3 regions of the Alishewanella sp. BS5-314 genome follow, and region 1 is predicted to be linked to each of the others. Evidence: predicted binding sites of a transcription regulator. Region 1 holds the regulator's gene; each other region holds the start of a gene.

Region 1 (5,467 bases):
ACGCCAAAATCCGGCCAGATCACCGTCTGCTAACCCGGCAGGTAATAGTGGTTCCAGCTCAATATCCGCTAATTCTAACTCTGCACCCAGCTCACGAGCCAATACCAGCAGCTTACGCTGGACATCTTTACCAGAAAGATCATCGCGTGGATCTGGTTCGGTATAGCCCAGCTGCTGTGCTTGTAACACCAGTTCAGAGAAGGCTGTAGTACCATCGTACTGACACAATAACCAGGATAGCGTGCCCGAGAATACCCCGCTCACCTCGCGGATCTGATCGCCACTTTGTAATAACTCCTGCATCACCCGCTGTACCGGGATCCCGGCACCGACGGTGGTGTTACTCAACCAGCGTAAACTACTAAGCTGCAATGCCTGCAGGATCTGCTGATATTCAGAACCCGGCAAAGTAACACCTTGTTTATTGGCACTGATCAGATGACAACCTGCGGCGATAAAAGCCGGATAGAGCCTGGCAAAGTCCTGACTGGGTGTGATATCAATCAATACCTTGGGGCTGGGCAGTGCTGCCAGATAGGCAACTAAACTTGCCTGCTGATAAGGCTTGGCATCGCTAAAAGCACTGGACCAAGCCTGACTCTCGATGGTATCGCTGAGTAAGGCTTGGCGCGAATTCAGGATAGCGCAAAGATTAAGTCTGATCTGGCCGGCAAAGCGTTGTTGCTGCGATGCCAGTAATCGTAAAAATTCGGCGCCGACCTTACCGGTACCGGCGACCACGATATTGAGCGTTGTCAAAGGCGCTGCGACACCTGGTTTTACTTGCTTAAAATCACTCATGCTACTTCCACTTACTGCTGTTGTACCGCAGCCACGGCATCCAGTGCCAGAGCTAAATCGGCAATAAGATCCTGGGCTAATTCAATACCAACCGACACCCGAATCAGTGTTGCCCCTATCCCAGCAGTGGCCTGGGCCGCTGCGTCCATAGAGGCATGGGTCATGGTCGCAGGATGACAAATCAAACTTTCCGTCCCGCCTAAAGACTGCGCCAGCGTGAAGTAGCGTAAGTTACTGAAAAAGGTGGTCAGTAAGGCTGGCGGGGCGCTTAACTCGAAGCTACACATAGCGCCGAAGCCAGATTGCTGGCGCTTAGCAATCTGATGGCCGGGATGATCCACCAGGCCAGGATAGTAAACCTTGCCAATAAGCGGGTGGCGTTGCAGAAAGGCCACCACCTCGGCGGTATTCTGCTGCTGCAACTGCAAGCGAGGGGTCAGAGTCCGCAAACCACGTAAGGTTAAATAACTATCAAAAGCGCCTGCTGTGAGGCCAAGGCAGTTCGCCCACCATTTCAACTCGTCACCGCAGGCTTGCGTTTTACAGATCACCGCACCACCAATCACATCGCTGTGGCCATTAATAAACTTGGTGGTCGAATGCACCACCAGATCGGCACCCAGTGCCAACGGCCGCTGTAATGCCGGCGACAGGAAGGTGTTATCTACCACGACCTTTGCGGTCAGACTTTTCGCCAGCTGACACACCGCAGCAATATCAGTGATCTGCAGCAAGGGGTTGCTTGGTGTTTCCAGCCAGATCATCGCCGGTGCCGCCCGCTTAATCTGTTCAGGCCAATCCCGCTGTTGGAAATTGACAATCACCAGTTTGAACGCCTGCTTCTTCTGCGCCAGATTAGTAAAAAGACGGTAGCTGCCACCATAGCAATCATGCGGGATCACCAAGGTATCAGCCGGCGTCAATAACTGCAGCGCTAACAGACACGCCGACATCCCGGTATTGGTAACAATGGCTTTGGCACCACCTTCCAGCTCCGCCAGGGCTTCACCGAGAATATCGCGGGTAGGATTATTCGAGCGCGAATAATCATAGGGACCGGGCTGACCAAAGGCCGGCAACTGATAAGTCGAGGTCAGGTAAAGGGGCGGCGTGATGGCACCGAAGGCGGTATCTTCAGCGATACCTGCCCGGGCGCTAATCGTAGCGGGATGGCGATGACTCATGCTTCAACTCTTTTAGATGTTTAGACGTCTAAAAGTATATTCATTATTAACTGGAAGTCAAACCATTTAGCCGTCTATAATCTTTATTTGTTGCACACTATTTGACTCACCGACAGAAAGCAGTAGAATTCCCGTTTTGCGCTACGCTGCAAAACAAAAATTAACGACAAGGGATCCCTTATGGCTAAGTGGAATGGTGAATATGTTCACCCCTATGCAGAACACGGTAAAAAATCAGAACAAGTTAAAAAAATTACCGTCTCGATACCGCTGAATGTTTTAAAAGTTTTAACCGATGAACGTACCCGCCGCCAGGTCAATAATCTGCGGCATGCCACTAACAGTGAGTTACTGTGCGAAGCTTTCCTGCATGCTTTTACCGGTCAGCCGCTACCGGCAGACGACGACTTGCGTAAAGATAATCCACATCAAATCCCGGCTGAAGTCAGACAAATCCTGACCAGCATGGGTAAAGAAATTCCGGTGATTATCGAAGCCGACAGCGATGAAGAATAAATAACGCTAACCGGTTCGCAATAAAAAACCGCCTTTCGGCGGTTTTTTATTTACTGGCAATCATACTCTCAGGCATCAAAGTAGGCTGCCGGCATCGGGATCCTGGCTACCCCTGAGCTGACTGCCGCTTCAGCTACCGCACGGGCGACCCGTGGTAATAACCGGGGATCCATCGGCTTCGGAATAATGTAGCCTTTACCAAACTCCAGACTACTAACTTTAGCCGCCAATAGCACTTCCTGCGGTACCGGCTCCTTGGCAATAGCCCGGATCGCCTGCACGGCTGCCAGCTTCATCTCATCATTAATCACACTGGCGCGCACATCCAATGCACCACGGAAAATAAAGGGGAAGCACAGCACGTTATTCACCTGATTCGGATAATCCGAGCGTCCGGTAGCCATAATCAAATCACCACGTTCGGCGTGCGCCAGTTCAGGTTTAATCTCTGGATCCGGGTTGGAACAGGCAAAGATCACCGGCTTATCCGCCATCAGGCTTAATGCTGCCGGCGGCAGGACATCGGGGCCAGAAACACCAACGAAGACGTCAGCCCCCTGCAGCGCATCTTCCAGGGTCCTTTTATCGGTATTGTTCGCGAACAGTTGCTTGTACTGGTTCAGATCTTCACGCCGGGTATGGATCACCCCCTTGGTATCAAGCATATAGATATGCTCACGCATGGCGCCGCACTTGATCAGCAGCTCCATACAGGCAATGGCAGCCGCGCCGGCACCCATACAAACAATAATGGCTTTGCGGATATCTTTGCCCTGGATCTCCAGCGCGTTTAACAGGCCGGCAGCAGTGACAATAGCGGTACCGTGCTGGTCATCATGGAATACCGGGATATTACAGCGCTTAATCAGTTCCTGCTCAATCTCAAAGCACTCCGGCGCCTTGATATCCTCCAGGTTAATACCACCAAAGGTGTCAGCAATATTGGCGACCGTGGTAATAAATTCTTCAGTAGTGCGGTGCGATACTTCAATATCAATTGAATCCAGGCCGGCAAAACGTTTGAATAGCAGCGCCTTACCTTCCATTACCGGTTTTGACGCCAGATGGCCCAGGTTACCTAACCCCAGGATCGCCGTGCCGTTAGAGATTACGGCGACCATATTGCCTTTGGCGGTGTATTTGTAAATGTTGTCCGGATCAGCGGCAATTTCACGCACCGGTTCAGCCACACCGGGGCTGTAAGCCAGTGCCAGATCGGTAACGGTTTCGGCAGCTTTACTGATTTCGATACTGATTTTCCCTGGGCGAGGTTCTGCATGATAACGCAGCGCTTGTTCTCTGAAATCTGACATTCCAATTTTTTCCTGAGTAAGTGTAGGTACAGACTACGGCACTAATTTATAGGTTTTTTGTTATACAGCGGGCCGGTGGTCGGCTCATTCTAATGAGCTCTGATCTGGAAAAACACTGAAATCGTGCTGGACGTACCAGACTAAGGCAGTAACGTCATTACGACTTTGGTATAATTCGTAACCAGTTATAACAAGAAAATGCTCAGCCGCCAAGAGTTCTGGACATCCAATTATCTGCGCTGTGTTCCGCTGACCAGGCGCTGACGAAGGATTTAACGGGTGAGCGCAGTTACTCAAACCTGGAATGGAACGCAAATTTGGCTGCGCCAGTTGCTCACATTATGTTAACCGACACACTTGTTTACAATCTGCTTCTGACCAAAACTTGACCCTCAGCCGTATGTAGCTAAAATCGACACCATTAACTGTTTTTTAACCAGAGGTTTTATGAAAGCGCTACTTTTAGCAGCCCTGTTGTGCAGCACTGCATCCCTGACTTTATATTCAAATACCAGTTATGCCAGCGCGGCGGATAATGACCGGGTATGTGCCGATACCGATTGCAGTAAAGAACTGCGCCGACTGATCAGATTGGCGCGAAGCGGCAGCGGTGATGCAGCAGCATTGGTAGCAATGGCTCACGCGACCGGCGATGGTCTGGAGCAAAGTAACGAGCAAGCCATTCGTTATTTGCGGATGGGCGTGCGCCAGCGCAACGCTATGGCGGTCTTTCTGATGTCCGACTGGCTTAGAAATGGTTTTATGCTGGAACAAGATCTTGCTGAGTCGCAACGTTTGCTTGATCTGGCCGTCGATCTAAAATATGCCCCGGCGCAATATGCTAAAGCGGTACAACTGCTGCAGGCTGAGCAGGATGACCAGTTGCCGGAAGCGATTAATCTGCTGGAGTTAGCCACAGAGCAGCGACTGGCCAGTGCCATGTTGCTGTTGGCACAGTTAAAACAACATGGCGCCGGTGTCGAGCAGGATCTGCCGGGCGCCGCCGAGCTATACCGGAAGTTAGTGTTGGCCGGACAGGTATCCGCCCGTCCTTACTTGCAGGAAGTGACAGCTCTACTCGCTGCTGATCAGCAACACCAGACGTTGGTTGATGAATTACGGCAAGTCGAGAATATTGAAGTGATCCGGGTAACAGGCCAGGCATTACAGGCTAATAATATGCTGGAAGGCATTGTCAGAAGGTTAACTGCCACCGGACAGTACGACAGCCGCTCGGTAGGAAGCCGGATCCGGGGCGTCAGCTGCGACCAAAGTGGCAGTAACTGCGGTGTTATCCGCCCGGATAGCAGCTCTGGCTCAATTTCTGAAGCCCTGGCGGGTGGCAAGTAAAACAAGTAACAAATGCTGAAACCTATGCTCTCGCTGAGCATAGGGCATAAAAAAACCGGAGCCAGGCTCCGGTTTTTTCGTACTTGGTACCGATTAACGGTTGCCCAGTACAGAGAAACGCTTCTTGAAGCGGTCAACACGACCACCAACATCCAACACTTTCTGCTTACCGGTATAAAACGGGTGGCAAGCTGAGCAAACGTCCAAGTGGATGTCTTTGCACAGAGCTGAACGGGTTTTGAAGGTATTACCGCAAGTACAGGTTGCAGTAATTTCTTTGTATTCCGGGTGGATACCTGGTTT
Region 2 (5,467 bases), on a different contig from region 1:
GTCGTTAAACTCGGAGTAACACATATGGGTATGGATTTGCGTACTGTCAGCCACACCGTTGGCACAGAGTTTAAAGGCAAACACCGCCCAGTCCAGATACTGTTGCCACTCGCTTTGCCGTAGTGGCAAACCTTCACGCAGTGCGGCTTCATCAATCTGGATGATCCCGACACCAGCGGCTTCCAGATCCTGAACTTCCTGCCGGATCGCCAGCGCCAACTGCAGACAGGTTTGCTGCCGCGGCTGATCATCGCGCACAAAAGACCAGTTCAACATGGTAACAGGCCCGGTTAACATCCCTTTCATCGGTTTAGTGGTCAGCGACTGGGCATATTGGGTCCAGGCCACTGTCATCGGCTGGGGCCGGCTGATATCGCCATAAATAATAGGGGGTTTGACACAACGCGAACCGTAGGATTGCACCCAGCCATGCTGGCTAAAGGCAAAGCCCGATAACTGCTCACCAAAGTACTCCACCATGTCGTTGCGCTCCGCCTCGCCATGCACCAGCACATCCAGCCCCAGTTGTTCCTGCTGCGCCACCGCATGAGCAATTTCCGTTTGCATCTGATCCCGATATTGCGCCGCCGAGATAGTGCCTTTTTTCAGCGCCAGCCGCGCCTGACGAATGGCCGTCGTTTGCGGGAAAGAACCAATAGTCGTCGTAGGGTACAGTGGCAGGGAAAAACGTGCTGCTTGCTGTTTCGCCCTTACCGGATAAGGACTTTGCCGCTGTGCCTGCTCTGGCCGGATCTGCTGTAGCGCCTGCTGCACCGCCGGATTATGCACCAGCGCAGACTGACGGCGACTGGCGATCGCCGCCGCATTATCAATTAACGCTTCTGCCACCAGCAACCGCCCCTGGTTAAGTGCCAAGCCCAGGATCTGCAACTCCTGCAACTTCTGCTTGGCAAAGGCTAACCAGTTTTTCAGCTCTGGCAGCAGCTTCTGCTCGCTGTCCAGATCAACCGGGACGTGCAACAAGGAACAGGAAGGTGCCAGCCACAGTCGCTCCCCCAGCAAAGCTGCAATCGGCTCCAGCCAGTCGAGTACGGCTGTCAGATCAGTTTTCCAGATATTACGACCATCGATCACGCCCAGTGATAGCACCTGTTGCGGCGCCAACCCCTGTAACACCTGCTGCACCTCAGCGCGGCCCCGCACCGCATCCAGATGGATGCCGGCAACAGGTAACGCCTGTAATAAGGGTAAATTGGCTCCCAGCCGGCCAAAATAGCTGGCCAGTAGCAGCTTAACCGGCACCTCTGCCAGCAGACTATAGGCGCTAACAAAAGCCAGTTGCCACGGCTCGCTAAGCTCTGTTGCCAGTATCGGTTCATCCAGCTGGATCCATTCGGCCCCGGCTTGCTGCAGTGTCTGCAATAACTGCTGATATACCGGCAGTAGCCGTGGCAGCAGCGCCAGGGGCTCAGACTGATCTTTGGCCTTACATAGCCACAGATATGTTAAGGGGCCAATCAACACCGGTTTGGCCTGAATGCCCTGCGCCTTCGCTTCGCGAAATTGCTGTAACAGCCGGCCGCTTTGTAACGAAAACTCGGTCTGGGCGGTCACCTCCGGCACGATATAGTGATAGTTGGTATCAAACCACTTGGTCATTTCGCCGGCATGAATACAGCTGCACGCACTGTCCTGTGCCGAGCGGCCGCGCGCCAGCCGGAAATAATTGTCCAGCTCACTACCGGCTAAATGCTGCAGTCGGGCCGGGATATTACCAAGCGTAAAACTTAGATCCAGCACCTGATCATACAGCGAAAAATCGCCAACCGGCAGCCAGTCCAGACCTTGTTGCAGTTGCCAGTTTTGCGCTCTTAGCTGTGCTGCGGTCTGCTCCAGTTCACTCTCGCTGCTCTGGCCCTGCCAGTAAGCTTCCAGCGCCTTTTTTAATTCCCGTTTGCGGCCAATCCGCGGAAAACCCAGGTTGTGTAATATTGCCATTGTGCCCTTCCTTTTATATCCATCTGGATGGCTAAACATTAACAACTTTATTTAATGAACAAAAATGGTATATTTTCATCAACCAATGAAATTAGATCATAAATATCATGATAGAACGGATCCATCTGGCGATTCTGCGCGAGTTAGCCCGCCAGGGCTCGGTGACAGCCGCCGCCACGGCACTGCATCTGACGCAATCGGCACTGAGCCACAGCATTAAAAAACTGGAACAGCAGGCGGGTACCGCGCTGTGGGATAAGGATGGTCGTTCGGTGCGGCTGACTCAGGCCGGCAGCTATCTGCTAAGCCAGGCCGAACGTTTACTGCCACAGTTTGAACGGCTGGAGCAAAAGCTGCAGCAGTTTGCCAGCAATGAGGCCGGTACCCTGCATATCGGCATGGAGTGCCATCCCTGCTATCAGTGGTTGCTGCAGGTTGTAAAACCCTTTCTGGCGGCAGCGCCGGGGATGGATATCGATGTGAGGCAACAGTTTCAATTCGGCGGCATGGCAGCGTTGTTTAATCAGGAGATCGATCTGCTGATCACCCCGGATCCGATCCGAAAAGCGGCTATCGAGTTTGAAGCCGTATTCCCTTATGAGTTGGTACTGGTGGTCAGCAAGCAGCATCCGCTTAGCCAGCAACAGCAGGTGAGTGCAGCGCAGCTTAGCAAGGAGCGGCTATTAACCTATCCGGTAGAGCTAAGCCGGCTGGATATTTTTCAGCAGTTTTTACTGCCGGCGCAATGTCTGCCCAGACAGCATAAAACTCTGGAAGATACTGATATTATTCTGCAGATGGTGGCAGCCGATCGCGGTGTCACCGCCCTGCCCGACTGGCTGGCCCGTCAGTACGCCAGCAGCCTGCCACTGAGTTTGCTCAGATTGGGCGAGCGCGGTATCCAAAAACATATCTATGTCGGCTGTCGCCAGCAAGAGCGGCAAAACACGCCCATTGCTACCTTTATTCAATTGGCGAAAGGCGCTGTTGCGCCCGTTGCAGCCCCAGCGCCAGACCCGCACTAAAGAGCCCGGCTTCGAGCATGGCGCTAAGATGAAGCCAGCCGTTGCCAAGGCCGATGCGGGCAAAACCCTCTGGCAGCAAGATTTTACCCAGCGTTGCCTGAGGAAATTCCGCTGCCAGTTGCGCCAGACTGCCAGCCAGTAAAACGCCGCCGCTAAGGCTAATCAACAGTCCGGCCAGCATACCGGGCAGCAGCGCAAAACCTAAACGGTGAAAGCGTGGTTGCCGTCGCAGCAACAGCACAGTTGTTGCCACAGCAAGGCCAATCAGCAAACCTTCGGTAGCTCCGGTCAACTGTGCCGGGCTGCGGCCAAAAAACAGGATCAGCATATCCTTAAGTAGCACACTGACAAAGGCACCAACCAGCAAACCTGCCAGCGCCCCGGCCAACAGGGTCCAGAGCGGTTGCTGCGACCGCCATAGCTGTGCGGCACTGATAGCGGCGGCAATCGCAGCGCCGGCCACTAACGCCAGCAAGGTCGTAACAGTTAACAGCACCAGCAAAAATGACATCGCCTGACTGCCGCTGTTCAGGGCTTGCAGCGCCGCCAGCAAACCATACAGCATGCCTCCGGTTAAGCCGGCCACAGCTGCCCCGGCCACGCCATAACCGATACTGAACCAGAGGTGTTGTCGCTGCCGCTCTACCCGGGTTTCGTTAGCAGTCGGCCGTGCCGTAGGGGTTAAGCTTGCGCCAACGCCGGCCGGCGCTTTGCCATCCTCCCGGCTGACCGCCGCAATAAAGCGGTAACCATGTTTGGGAACCGTTTCAATAAAGCGCGGCGCAGCGACATTGTCGCCAAGTACCCGGCGTAAGGTCCGGATACACTGCGTCAGGGCCTCATCAGTTACCACAAGCCCCGGCCAGACTTGCTCAAAAAACTGCTGCTTGCTAACCAGTTCACCGGCATGGTGCAGCAACAGCAGCAAGGCATCCAGATAGCGACTGTTTAGCTCCTGCAGCTGCCCGTGATAATAAAGCTGCCGCTGTGCCGGGTGCAGCTGAAAACCTGCAAAAGAATAACACTCTGCCGCCATCGGGCTGACTCACTCCATACTTTCGACTAACGTTATTATGCCTCAGGATCCGACCGCTCCGGGTCAGAATTTCGTAATAATCCCGCCGCCAGTAACCAGAGTAAAGCAAAAGCAGTATTGATCACCGGTGCCGCGCCTAAATCCGCCACTTGAATCACCAGCTCAATCCCCAGCTGTAGCGCAGCACTAAGGTATAACACCTTGCTCATACCCCGTGGTCGAAACCTGACCCACAGTGCGCCCAGCGCTGTCACGGCCAACACCACCAGATACAATAAGTTCGCCGGGTTATCTTCACTGCCAATAATGCCGACAGCCAGATTAATCCAGATCAGCAGTAAGGAGGTAAGTGCGACTAAAGCCCAACCGGCGCGCCCGGCCAGATTGTTGCCCGCCCGACAGCCCAGCTCAATTAGCAAGGCGGTGCCAGCAAGCAGTACGCCGGCAACCACGAAGTCGGAGCCGGTCCAGTTCACTTCGCTGCTAAACTGCATGGCTAGCAGCGGCAGTAACAATAATCCCAGCACGCTACTCCATAGTGCCAGACGCCAGGGATTAAACCGGAATAACGAGGGTTTCTTTAACGTTTGCATCAGATGCTCCTTGATTAATTAGCGCGCCTATCATCAGGCCAAGGCGCGCTAAAAACATGAGCAAAAGATGAGGAAGGGCTGATTTTTTGCGGTATCAGTTACATCAGTCCGCTGCGAGCGATGCAGCGGGCACTGGCACCTGGCCGGCCGAGACTAACTGCTGGCGGCTTTGTTCCAGACGTTCGAGTCTCGACAAATATTGCGCACAGGGTACCTTGGAGGCGCGGTTCAATATCTTACCTACCGGGTTATACGCCCAGTGATACCAGGGAGCAACAGCTTGTTGCCCGCCGGCTTCACAGCTTAGCAGCAGTGCCCGCTCATTACTGCTGGCCTGCGCTTGATAAAGCGGTTTAAGTAGCGTTACGCCCAAGCGTTGCAACAGCTTTAATTCGCTGCTCTCATTCAACCCTTTTGCAATTAGCTGCTCAGACAGCTGCCACTCGCCGGCCAGGGCTAGCTCCAGGCTCAGTTCAGCCGGACTAAAAGGTTGTTGCCAGATCGCAGGTAGGGGTCGCTCGCCATCAGTCAGAGATTGGTTGATCGCGCTGGCAAATAGAAAATGCTGCTCAATGGCGGCGACGCTGATCATCTTGGATAACAGATAACGATTTTGTGGTAACAGCTTGCGCCAGAATTGCAGATCGGCCGCCAGTAACTGCTGTGCCAGCTCGCTATCTCCCTGGCGTGCTGCCAGATACGCCTGTAGCAACTGCAACCGCTGGCCATTTAATAACGGTTGATAGGCAGGTAAGTCAGTACTAACCAGCAGCGATTCCTGCCAGTGCTCGGTGGCAAGCCACTGTTGATAGGCCGCTAACAACTGTTGCTGTTGCGCCAATAACTGCTGCAAA
Region 3 (5,467 bases), on a different contig from region 1:
CGCACAGAAGAACGCCATCACGATGTAGTAGCCCATACCACTCATTGCATTGCTCATGCCTTTGATGATATCACGGTGAGTTTGCACTGTACCGGCAACATAACCATAGACAATACCCGGTACCAGGAAGAACACAAAAATCAGCGTTACAATCGACTTCATCAGTGGCGAAGCGGCAACCAGCAGCGGGTTCATCCCCTCGGCAACTTGCTCAGCGGGTGCTGCCCAAGGGGTAGCGGCAGGTACAACAATGCTCAGTGCCAGCAAAGCGGCAACGACAAACATCGAAATCACGGCAGCGCGTAAGCCTTTCCGCTCTTGAGCACTTAGTGCATCCATCTTCACCATCTGTGACGTATCGCCATCAACCTTGGTCGCCTGTAAGCGCGGCTCAATCACTTTATCCGTTAAAAACCAGCCGATTACGACAATCAGGAAAGTGGATGCGGTGGTAAAGATATAATTATTTAGCGGATTAATGGTAACAGTTGGATCCAGCAGCTGGGCTGAAACCTGCGTCATACCGGCCAGTAACGGGTCCAGGCTGGAAGGAACGAAGAAGGTGGCAGAGAACCCCCCGGAAACACCGGCAAAGGCTGCTGCGATACCGGCCAATGGATGACGGCCCGCAGCATAGAAAATTACCGCACCCAGCGGAATCACCAGCACATAGCCGGCATCTACCGCCACATGGCTTAGTACACCCACGGCAATTAACACTGGGGTTAATAACATCTTGGGTGTCACGGCCAGAATAGAGCGTAAACCGGCATTAATAAAGCCGGTATATTCCGCGACACCTAAACCTAACATCGCGACCAATACTACACCTAATGGCGGGAAGTTAACAAAGGTTGTCACAATATTGGAGGCAAACTGAGTAAGAGCAGCCCCGGATAGCAGGTTAACAATTTGCACCTGCTGTCCGCTGCGAGGGTCGATTTCGGTAAAGGTCATTCCGGAAAATAACCAGGACAGGCCCCAGACGATAACCATTAACAGTGCAAAGAGCACGGCCGGATCGGGTAATTTATTCCCGATCACCTCAATGGTATTGAGTGCACGGTTCATCCAGCCGTTATTCACGGCGGCGGTTTGTTCTGACATAGCAGTTCCTTTCTCTTTCTTTTTTATTGTGTGATTGCTAAGCGCAATCAGACCCTGGAGGCTAAAACGCCCTAATAATACACAAAAGCGCGCTTCGGGTAAGCGGCAAATCGGTTGTGGCAGCAAATTAAAACAAAAAAGGAGAGTCACCTCTCCTTTTTACGGCATTTAACCCGCTATCCGTTATTTGGCGTACTGACGTAACAGCTCAGCTTTATCGGTTTGCTCCCACGGGAACTCGTTACGGCCGAAGTGACCGTAAGCCGCGGTAGGCTGATAAATTGGTCGCTCCAGATCCAACATTTGGATCAGGCCATAAGGACGCAGGTCGAAATGCTCGCGTACCAGTTTGATCAGCTCGTCTTCACTCAGTTTACTGGTACCGAAGGTTTCCAGGCTGATTGAAGTAGGTTCGGCAACACCAATAGCATAAGATACTTGCAGTTCCAGACGCTCTGCCAGACCAGCCGCAACCAGGTTTTTCGCAACATAGCGGGCAGCATAAGCCGCTGAGCGGTCAACCTTGGATGGATCCTTACCAGAGAAAGCTCCACCACCATGGCGCGCCATACCACCGTAGCTATCTACGATAATCTTGCGGCCGGTTAAACCACAGTCACCCATAGGGCCGCCGATCACGAAACGACCGGTTGGGTTGATAAAGAACTTGGTTTTGCTGCTTAACCACTCCGCCGGCAATACAGGCTTGATGATTTCTTCCATTACCGCTTCACGCAGATCTGCGGTGCTGATGGTGTCACAGTGCTGGGTAGAGAGTACTACAGCATCAATACCAACTGGCTTACCGTCTTCATAAATAAAGCTTAACTGCGACTTGGCATCCGGGCGTAACCACGGCAGGGTACCGTCTTTACGCACCTGCGCCTGACGCTGTACCAAGCGGTGTGAATAAGTAATAGGAGCCGGCATCAGCACGTCGGTTTCGTTACTGGCGTAGCCAAACATTAAACCCTGGTCACCCGCGCCTTGCTCACGCGGATCAGCTTTATCTACACCCTGATTGATATCGGGTGATTGTTTACCAATAGCATTTAATACAGCGCAAGAGTCGGCATCAAAACCCATATCGGAGTGGGTATAGCCAATTTCACGTACGGTTTTGCGTACCAGCTCTTCGATATCAACCCAGGCAGAAGTCGTGATTTCGCCACCGACTAACACCATACCTGTTTTAACGAAGGTCTCACAGGCAACACGCGCCTTGCTGTCTTGTTCCAGGATCGCATCCAGTACCGCATCGGAAATCTGATCAGCGATTTTATCCGGATGCCCTTCAGATACAGACTCAGACGTGAAAATATGTTGTGCCATCTGTTAGTTTCCACCACGTTAGTTAATACATAAAGCGCCGTGACACTGTCACAGCGCTGTGATTAAGCAGGCGCAGCAATTGCCAACTCACAATATAACTCAAAATGTATAGCCGGCAGGCGCCAAAAAAATAGCCGCTTATTTTAGTGAAAGCCCCCGGCGATTACCAGAAAAATTTACGCCCAGACGTCTTTCATGCCGGAAATTACGTAAACCTTAGCTGCCGGATCACTGCGCTGCAAAAAAGGTCACAGATAATCATTTGCCATCTGGCAGCGGCTGGGTGAAAATACGGCCATCTAAACCCCCACAGTAATCATTTTGGTAACAGCCTGTGTCGGGTTACACTGCAAACCTCAAGTCTGAATAATCAGCGCAATTTGTCAGGAGTCTGCATGCCATCTCGTAAACAACTCGCCAATGCCATCCGTGCCTTAAGTATGGACGCGGTGCAAAAAGCTAAATCTGGCCACCCCGGCGCCCCAATGGGGATGGCCGATATTGCCGAAGTGTTATGGCGTGACTATCTGAAACATAACCCGCAAAATCCAGGCTGGGCCGACCGGGACCGCTTTGTGCTGTCGAATGGTCACGGCTCGATGCTGATCTATTCGCTGTTACATCTGAGCGGCTATCAATTGTCACTGGATGATCTAAAACAATTCCGCCAATTGCATTCTAAAACCCCGGGTCATCCGGAGTTTGGTTATGCGCCGGGCGTAGAAACCACCACAGGGCCGCTGGGGCAGGGTATTACCAATGCTGTGGGGATGGCGCTGGCCGAAAAAGCGCTGGCGGCGCAGTTTAACCGCCCCGGTTTTGACATTGTGGACCACTATACTTATGTGTTCCTTGGCGACGGCTGTTTAATGGAAGGGATTTCGCACGAAGCCTGTTCCTTGGCCGGTACCCTTGGCCTGGGTAAGCTGATTGCGTTCTGGGATGATAACGGTATTTCGATTGATGGCCATGTTGAAGGCTGGTTTACCGATAATACCCCGGCGCGCTTTGAAGCCTACGGCTGGCATGTGGTGGCCAATGTTGATGGCCATAACCCGGAGGCGATTAAAGCGGCGATTGAACAGGCACGCGCCGTGACCGACAAACCAACACTGATCTGTACCAAAACTGTGATCGGCTATGGCGCACCGAATAAAGGTGGCAGCCATGACTGTCATGGTGCCCCGCTGGGAGAAGCGGAAATTGCCGCAGCCCGCGAATTTTTACAATGGCCTTACGCCCCTTTTGAAATCCCGGCGGATATCTATGCTGATTGGGATGCTAAGGCAGCCGGTGCGGCAGCAGAACAAAGCTGGCAACAGCGCTTTGCTGAATACGAAAAAGCTTATCCGGAACTGGCCACCGAGTTTAAGCGTCGTCATGCCGGTACCTTACCTGCCGATTGGGCAGCACAAAGTCAGGCGTATATTGAGCAATTACAAGCTAACCCGGCAACTATCGCCACCCGTAAGGCATCACAAAATGCGCTGAATGCCTTTGGCCCGCTATTACCGGAGTTTATGGGGGGCTCTGCCGACTTAGCCGGCTCCAACCTGACCATTTGGTCTGGCTCTAAGCCGCTGACCAGAGACGATGCCGCCGGTAACTATGTTTACTACGGAGTGCGCGAATTTGGTATGTCTGCCATGATGAATGGTATCTCGCTGCATGGTGGCTTTGTCCCTTACGGCGCGACCTTCCTGATGTTTATGGAATATGCCCGTAATGCAGTGCGTATGGCTGCGTTGATGAAGCAAAGAGTGATCTTTGTTTATACCCACGATTCAATTGGTTTGGGTGAAGACGGTCCAACGCATCAACCGGTCGAGCAGCTGGCCAGCTTACGTGTTACCCCGAATCTGATGAACTGGCGCCCTTGCGATCAGGTAGAATCAGCGGTGGCCTGGCAGCAAGCGATTGAGCGCCAAGATGGCCCAAGTTCGCTGATTTTTACCCGCCAGAACCTGGTACAGCAGCCGCGTACCGCAGCACAACTGGCCGCGATTAAGCGCGGCGGCTATGTGCTGCTGGACTCTGCCGCGACGCCTGAGCTGATTATCATTGCTACCGGCTCCGAAGTCGAGCTGGCGATGCAGGCTGCTAAAACGTTGCAAGCCGAAGGTAAGGCCGTGCGAGTTGTGTCTATGCCATCGACGGATGTGTTTGAGCAACAGGACGCCAGTTACCGTGAAGCCGTGCTGCCAGCCAGTGTCAGCAAGCGGATTGCGGTGGAAGCCGGTATTATGGATACCTGGTATAAATACGTTGGTTTAAATGGCGCCGTGATTGGTATGCAGACGTTTGGTGAGTCGGCACCGGCTGAGCAGCTATTTGAACACTTTGGTATTACCGCCGCTAACGTGCTGGTGACTGCCAGAACCTTGCTGGCGTAATTCTGGTTTTGTAACGGGCCCTTACCGGGCCCGTTTTTTCATGCTGAGCTTATGACAATTAAACTGGCAATAAACGGCTTTGGCCGTATCGGTCGCAACATTTTGCGCGCCATTTATGAAAACGGCTGGCAACAGCAGTTGCAGGTGGTGGCGATTAATGAGCTGGCGCAAGCCGAAGGTGTGGCGCATCTGCTACGTTACGACAGTGCCCATGGCCGTTTTCGCTATCCGGTTGCGGCGATCCCGGGTGGCTTGAGTGTCGCCGGCGACAAGATTGCACTCTTTAATGAACCTGATCCGCTGGAGTTACCCTGGCGCGAGCTTGGGGTGGATATTGTGCTGGAGTGTACCGGTGTTTTTCACAGCCGGGAGCACGCCAACTGGCATTTGCAGGCCGGTGCCAAAAAAGTGTTATTTTCGCACCCGGCGGACGCCGATATCGATGCCACAGTAATTTACGGCATTAATCAGCATTTGTTAGACGCGCAGATGCAGGTGGTTTCGGCCGGTTCCTGTACCACTAACTGTATTGTACCGGTGATCCAGGTACTGGATCAGCACTTTGGTGTTGAAAGCGGTACTATTACGACCATTCATGCGTCAATGAATGACCAGCAGGTGATTGATGCCTACCA

What was found. Region 1 encodes MetJ, which represses methionine synthesis genes. Its sites were predicted from a motif close to TAGACGTCTAGACGTCTA; they were not measured.
Region 2: a site for MetJ is predicted at 1,984-2,001, ahead of metE (5-methyltetrahydropteroyltriglutamate--homocysteine S-methyltransferase). Genes of this name have one in related genera too.
Region 3: a site for MetJ is predicted at 2,615-2,632, ahead of metK (methionine adenosyltransferase). Genes of this name have one in related genera too.

Annotation. Positions count from the first base shown of each region.
Region 1 is NZ_JACEHJ010000001.1:241,846-247,312, forward strand. It holds gene H1D31_RS01120 (aspartate kinase) at 1-801, opposite strand, end outside; gene metB (cystathionine gamma-synthase) at 813-1,985, opposite strand; gene metJ (met regulon transcriptional regulator MetJ) at 2,166-2,501, shown strand; gene H1D31_RS01135 (malic enzyme-like NAD(P)-binding protein) at 2,570-3,814, opposite strand; gene H1D31_RS01140 (tetratricopeptide repeat protein) at 4,262-5,164, shown strand; gene rpmE (50S ribosomal protein L31) at 5,258-5,467, opposite strand, start outside.
Region 2 is NZ_JACEHJ010000002.1:1,439,489-1,444,955, forward strand. It holds gene metE (5-methyltetrahydropteroyltriglutamate--homocysteine S-methyltransferase) at 1-1,959, opposite strand, end outside; gene H1D31_RS11090 (LysR family transcriptional regulator) at 2,067-2,984, shown strand; gene H1D31_RS11095 (transcriptional regulator) at 2,923-4,020, opposite strand; gene H1D31_RS11100 (hypothetical protein) at 4,056-4,613, opposite strand; gene H1D31_RS11105 (hypothetical protein) at 4,717-5,467, opposite strand, start outside.
Region 3 is NZ_JACEHJ010000002.1:333,853-339,319, forward strand. It holds gene H1D31_RS06085 (AbgT family transporter) at 1-1,107, opposite strand, end outside; gene metK (methionine adenosyltransferase) at 1,291-2,439, opposite strand; gene tkt (transketolase) at 2,835-4,832, shown strand; gene epd (erythrose-4-phosphate dehydrogenase) at 4,884-5,467, shown strand, end outside.